3 regions of the Neorhizobium sp. T25_27 genome follow, and region 2 is predicted to be linked to each of the others. Evidence: predicted binding sites of a transcription regulator. Region 2 holds the regulator's gene; each other region holds the start of a gene.
The links. The regulator LexA, encoded in region 2, represses DNA repair genes until DNA is damaged. The targets are predictions, from matches to a motif close to TGTTCNNNNTGTGTTCNG.

Region 1 (2,271 bases), on a different contig from region 2:
GCCTCGGAAGAACAGCTCGCCTTCTGGATGTCGGTGACATCGGAATATGGCGACCATCCCTGTGCTTTGCAGGTGGACACCGGCTTCAACCGTCTCGGTCTGCCGCTTGAGGATGCGATCGCCTTTGCTGACGACGTGTCGCGACCGGCAAGCTTCTCGCCGGTCCTGGTGCTGTCGCATCTCCATAGCGGCGACACGCCCTCCTCGCCCCTCAACCAAAAACAGCTTTCGGCTTTCCAGAAGGTCGCGGAGGCTTTCGAAGGCATCGAGACGAGCCTTTCGGCTTCCGCCGGGATCTTTCTGGGACCGGACTATCATTTCGATCTCACCCGCCCCGGCATCGCGCTTTATGGCGGCGAGGCGGTCGTCGGGGTACCGAATCCGATGAAGCCGGTTGCCAAGGCGGAAGCGCGCATCATCCAGATCCGCGACGGGAAAAAGGGCGAGACGGTAAGTTACGGCGGCACCTACCAGCTCTCCCGCGACAGCCGGCTGGCGATCGTTTCCGCGGGTTATGCGGACGGCTACAGCCGAGCGCTCTCCGGCTCCGGCGTGCCGCTGCGTCAAACGGTGAAGGATGGCGGCTTCGGCTTCGTCGCCGGCCGCAAGGTTCCGGTCATCGGCCGCATCACCATGGACCTGACGATCTTCGACGTCACGGACGTCCCGGCATCGGAGATCCAGGCCGGCGACTATGTCGAGCTGTTCGGCCCGAACATAGATCTCGACGACGTCGCCCGCGCCGCCGGCACGATCGGCTACGAACTGCTGACCAGCCTCGGTCTGCGCTACGAGCGGCGTTATATCGAAACCGAATAGCTGCCGCCCTCCTTGCCATCAGCCACATTTTCGGATTAGAGAATAAGAGTTCCGCTTTTGTTCACGGTGGAATTTGTGAATATCGAAGGCGGCACCTGATCCCATGGCAAAAGCAAAAACCCAATTCGTGTGCCAGAACTGCGGCACGGTGCATAACCGCTGGGCCGGCAAGTGTGACGGCTGCGGCGAGTGGAACACCATTATCGAAGACGACCAGATGGGCGGCATCGGTGGAGGCCCCGGCAAGGTGCCGAAGAAGGGCCGTGCCGTGGCGCTCACCACGCTGTCCGGCGAGACCGAGGAAGCGCCGCGCATCTTCACCGGCATTTCCGAACTCGACCGGGCGACCGGCGGCGGGTTCGTGCGCGGTTCGGCGGTGTTGGTCGGCGGCGATCCGGGCATCGGCAAGTCGACGCTTCTGATGCAGGCGGCGGCGGCCCTTTCCCGTCGCGGCCACCGGATCATCTACGTCTCGGGCGAAGAGGCGGTGGCTCAGGTGCGGCTGCGTGCCCAGCGGCTGGATGCCGCCGATACAGAAGTGCTGCTCGCGGCCGAAACCAATGTCGAGGACATCCTCGCCACGATCGGCGAAGGCAAACGCCCCGACCTCGTGATCATCGATTCGATCCAGACGCTATGGAGCGACACGGCCGATTCGGCGCCGGGCACCGTCACCCAGGTGCGCACCGGCGTGCAGGCGATGATCCGGTTCGCCAAGCAGACCGGGGCCGCCATGGTCCTTGTCGGCCACGTCACCAAGGAAGGCCAGATCGCCGGCCCGCGCGTCGTCGAGCACATGGTCGATGCGGTCCTCTATTTCGAAGGCGACCGCGGCCACCACTACCGCATCCTGCGCACCGTCAAGAACCGATTTGGCCCGACCGACGAGATCGGCGTCTTCGAAATGTCCGACAAAGGACTTCGCGAAGTCACCAATCCGTCCGAACTCTTCCTCGGCGAGCGCAACTCGAAATCGCCAGGTGCCGCGGTCTTTGCCGGCATGGAGGGCACGCGGCCGGTTCTGGTCGAGGTGCAGGCGCTGGTGGCGCCCACCTCGCTCGGCACGCCGCGGCGCGCGGTGGTCGGCTGGGATTCGTCGCGCCTGTCGATGATTCTCGCAGTCCTCGAGGCCCATTGCGGCGTCAAGCTCGGACAGCACGATGTGTATCTCAACGTCGCGGGCGGTTATCGCATTACCGAGCCTGCGGCCGACCTCGCGGTCGCGTCCGCACTGGTATCCTCGCTTGCCGGTCTTGCTCTGCCGGCCGATTGCGTCTATTTCGGCGAAATCAGCCTCTCGGGCGCGGTGCGGCCGGTTTCGCAGACTGCGCAACGCCTTAAGGAGGCTGAGAAACTTGGTTTTGCAGGAGCGATGCTGCCGGCCACGTCCGCGGAGGTGCCGAAGGGCGCGAACGGACGCTGGGTGACGATCGAGGACCTGCCGGATTTGGT
Region 2 (2,271 bases):
TGATCTCTGTCACGGCAAGATCGGCCGTCTTGAAGATGATCACCCGGCCGCGCAGGCCCTCGGCACCCGGCGTCGACGGCAGGGCAAATTCCGCCTCGAGTTCGTGATCCTGCAGGATGCGAATGCCGGCATTGGCCGCCGCAAGCTCGAGCGAAGCAGCCTCCGGCTTGGCCTTCGTCATCAGCACCTGCTCGGCCAGGGGCGCGAAATCGGAGGGCGCCGATGCCGACAGGATGATCTTGCTCAGTCCCATGACCGCATTGGAATGGTGCTCCAGTTCGCTGCGATCGGCCGGCAGGGGATTGATCCGCTGGCAGGAAAACATCAGGAAGTCGGGCGCCCGGTCATCACCGGCAAAAGCCAGCCGGAAGCTCGCCTGGGTTTCGGAACCGTCGGCCAAGGTCATCCCACGGGAAAATTCCAGCACGTCGCCTGCCGAGACGCCGCGCATCTTGAAACGCGCGTGATCGGCCATCGCGTCGCCCGTGGCGACAACGAGCGCCGAAAAGCCCTGCCTGTCGCGTCCCTTGCGGAAGGCCAGATCGCGTGCGGTAAAAACGTTGCCACGTTTGGCGGCGGCGCTTGCATGACGGCGATTGGCAACAGCCAGCGGCTCCAGATAGCTGCCATCCGAGAAGAATACACAAGCATTGGCTGTGCCGAAAGGATGAAAAGCGTCGGGCGCAACTGTAAAACCAAGCTTCGTGAGCCGGGAACGCGCAGCGGTAAGTCCCGCCACCGGCAGCACGAGATGATCGATTGGTCTTGCGTTCACGCGAGGGCCCCCGGAATTGGAATCGCAAAGCTACTTTGGCAGCGGGCTCGCGCCGCGCAAGTGGTGAGACCCGAGATATCTGGCACGCATCTATGAAGAAAAAATCATCATACTTCACAGAAATTTAGGGACTTGCAGAACACATATGGAACATATAGTGTCCGTTCTGGATTTGTTTCCGACTCTGAGGGTGCCAAAAGATGCTCACGCGCAAACAACAGGAATTGCTTCTGTTCATTCACGAACGCATGAAGGAATCCGGCATCCCGCCGTCATTCGACGAAATGAAGGACGCTCTCGACCTCGCGTCCAAGTCCGGCATCCACCGCCTGATCACCGCGCTCGAGGAGCGCGGCTTCATCCGCCGCCTGCCAAACCGGGCCCGGGCGCTCGAAGTCATCAAGCTGCCGGAAGCCTACTCGCCCAGCATGCAGCCGCGGCGCGGGTTTTCGCCGAGCGTCATCGAAGGCAGCCTCGGCAAGCCGCAGCCGGTAGCAGCCCCTCAGAAACCCGCCGCCAACGACGATTCGCCGAACGCCACCACCGTTCCGGTCATGGGCCGCATCGCTGCCGGCGTGCCGATCTCGGCGATCCAGAACAACACGCATGACATCGCCGTGCCTGCCGAGATGCTCGGTTCCGGCGAACATTATGCGCTCGAGGTCAAGGGCGATTCGATGATCGAGGCCGGCATTCTCGACGGCGATACCGTGATCATCCGCAACAGCAATACGGCCAATCCGGGCGACATCGTCGTGGCGCTGGTGGACGACGAGGAAGCGACGCTGAAGCGCTTCCGCCGCCGCGGCGCCTCCATCGCCCTCGAAGCCGCCAACCCGGCCTACGAAACCCGCATCTTTGGGCCGGACCGGGTGAAGATCCAGGGCAAGCTCGTCGGCCTCATCCGCCGGTATCACTGATCATCTGCCGGAGCGGTTCCGGCAATGAACTATCGAAACCCTGGCTTCGCCAATCATAGTGGCGGTGCCGGCTCCAGGGACGGTCTGCGCCCGCCATGGCGGCACGGATCTGCCAGCGCCGAATGTCGGTCGCGCCGTTGAGGGAAATCTCCAGGGCACCCGTCTTGCGAAGCGTGGCACCGTTGATCATCAGGGCGCCGGACCGGCATTGGTCGAAGCGGGCACGCGGCGCAATGACAAGACTGGCGGCGTCGCAGGCGGCACCCGCATAACGGCCGTCCTCGACAGCGATAACGATGCCCTTGCCCGTGCTTGCCGCACACCAGGCCGTCGGCTCGCAGGTGAAGCGGCCGACAGGCGCCTGTTTTATCCTCGACTTTGCCGTTTCCAGTTGCTGCGGAGTCAGTTCGCGGCGCTCGTTGGTTTTCTCGCCGGACGGCATGTCGTCGGGGGGCTTGTCCCTGGATGGCGACATTTCAGGCCTGGTGGGATCGCCGAGCAGAAGCGCCCTCTTCCATTGGTCGTAGACGAAGTCGGGCGGGCGGGCGCGATTGATGGTCACCCCTTCCCCGTCTA
Region 3 (2,271 bases), on a different contig from region 2:
CTGCAGGTGCGCGACGTCAAGGGCGATCATTTCACGCTCGGGGAGAAGGAACGCGTCGATCTGTCGGAGATGGACGTCGTTCATCTGCGTCAGGATCCGCCCTTCGACATGGGCTATATCACCTCGACCCATCTGCTCGAGCGCATCCACCCGAAAACGCTTGTCGTCAACGACCCCGCCTGGGTGCGCAACTCGCCGGAGAAGATTTTCGTCACCGAATTCGCCGATCTGATGCCGGCAACGCTGATCAGCCGCGATCCGGGCGAAATCGCCCGTTTCCGGGAAGAGATGGGCGATATCATCCTGAAGCCGCTCTACGGCAATGGCGGTGCCGGAGTTTTCCATTCCGCCCGCGACGACCGCAATTTCACGTCGCTGCTCGAAATGTTCGGCCAGATGTATCGCGGCGAACCCTATATCGCCCAGGCCTATCTGCCGGCCGTGCGCAAGGGCGACAAGCGCATCCTTCTGGTGGACGGCGAGCCGGTCGGCGCGATCAACCGGGTTCCCGCCGAACACGACAGCCGCTCCAACATGCATGTCGGCGGCCGCGCCGAGGCGACCGAGATCACGCCGCGCGAGAAGGAAATCTGCGCCCGCATCGGACCCGCCCTGCGCGAGCGCGGCTTCATCTTCGTCGGCATCGATGTCATCGGCGATTACATGACCGAGATCAACGTCACATCCCCGACGGGCATCCGCGAAGTCAAGAAGTTCGGCGGCGCCGACGTCGCAAGCCTCCTCTGGGATGCAATCGAGGCAAAACGCGGCTGATGAATGCAAGGCGTTTCGGATACGGATCGCCTTTGTTCTCACGATACAACCGCCAGCAACCCATTTGCAGCGGATGCGTGAAATTGTTCGGTTAATGTTCTTGTTTCATTCTGATTTCTATGCCAGATTGCAATTCCTGGCACGGAAAGCGTGTATCGCTGCGTCCCGGACATGAAGTTAGGGGCGGGGTGGTTATGGTTTCGCGCGTCAGCACAGTCGCATTCCAGGGCATAGAAGGCGTTCCGGTCGACGTGCAGGTCATGGTCGGGCCGGGCAAGATCAACATGCATATCGTCGGCCTGCCGGACAAGGCGGTGGCCGAGAGCCGCGAGCGGGTGCAGGCGGCGTTGCACGCCTCCGGCCTTGCCATGCCGCCGAAGAAGATCACCGTCAATCTGGCGCCGGCCGACCTTCCGAAAGAAGGATCGCATTTCGACCTGCCGATCGCACTGGCACTGATGGCGGCGCTGGGCGCCGTTCCCGGCGATGCACTCACCGGTTATGTCGTGCTCGGAGAACTGAACCTCGACGGCACGCTCGCACCTGTGGCCGGCGCACTTCCGGCGGCAATCGCCGCCAACGCTCTGGGTAAGGGCCTGATCTGCCCGGCTGACAGCGGCGCCGAAGCCGCCTGGGCAGGGGCCGAGATCGATATCGTCGCGCCGCGCAGCCTGATCGCCCTCGCAAATCATTTCCGCGGCACCCAGGTCATCTCCCGCCCGCAGCCGGCAAGTCGCGCCTTGCCTGCCAATTTGCCCGACCTCGTCGACATCAAAGGCCAGGAATCGGCCAAGCGGGCGCTGGAAGTAGCCGCCGCCGGTGGCCATAATCTTTTGATGGTCGGCCCTCCCGGCTCCGGCAAATCCATGCTTGCCGCCCGGCTGCCGTCCATCCTGCCGCCGCTTTCAGCCGCCGAACTGCTGGAAGTGTCGATGATCCATTCGATCGCCGGCCAGCTTTCCGGCGGTAAGCTTTCCGATCGCCGGCCTTACCGCACGCCGCATCATTCGGCCACCATGGCAGCGCTGGTGGGCGGTGGCCTGCGCGCCAGGCCCGGGGAGGCATCGCTCGCCCATCACGGCGTGCTGTTCCTCGACGAATTCCCGGAATTCTCGCCACAGGCGCTGGACGCGCTCCGTCAGCCGCTGGAGACCGGCGAGTGCATTATCGCCCGCGCCAATCATCGGGTTTCCTATCCTGCCAGCATCCAGCTCGTCGCCGCCATGAACCCGTGCCGCTGCGGTATGGCGGGCGAACCCGGCCATTCCTGCGCACGTGGGCCAAAATGCATGTCGGACTACCAGGGGCGCATTTCAGGGCCGCTGATGGACCGTATCGATATCCGCATCGACGTGCCGGCCGTGTCCGCCGCCGATCTCATTCGTCCGCGGCCGGCGGAAAGTAGTGCGGATGTCGCCAGGCGCGTGGCGGCTGCGCGTGACAGGCAGCGGGAGCGGTTCGAACAGGCCGGTTATCCGCGGGTCCTCACCAATGCCC

Region 1: radA (DNA repair protein RadA) is a predicted target of LexA. The motif match lies at 867-884, and genes of this name have one in related genera.
Region 3: C5J24_RS08875 (YifB family Mg chelatase-like AAA ATPase) is a predicted target of LexA. The motif match lies at 859-876, and genes of this name have one in related genera.

What each region holds. Positions count from the first base shown of each region.
Region 1 covers NZ_PVBJ01000009.1:158,408-160,678, reverse strand. Annotated here, with positions in the region: gene alr (alanine racemase) at 1-819, shown strand, start outside; gene radA (DNA repair protein RadA) at 923-2,271, shown strand, end outside.
Region 2 covers NZ_PVBJ01000001.1:1,241,743-1,244,013, forward strand. Annotated here, with positions in the region: gene C5J24_RS06165 (VOC family protein) at 1-775, opposite strand, end outside; gene lexA (transcriptional repressor LexA) at 976-1,695, shown strand; gene C5J24_RS06175 (ComEC/Rec2 family competence protein) at 1,676-2,271, opposite strand, start outside.
Region 3 covers NZ_PVBJ01000002.1:417,209-419,479, forward strand. Annotated here, with positions in the region: gene gshB (glutathione synthase) at 1-774, shown strand, start outside; gene C5J24_RS08875 (YifB family Mg chelatase-like AAA ATPase) at 969-2,271, shown strand, end outside.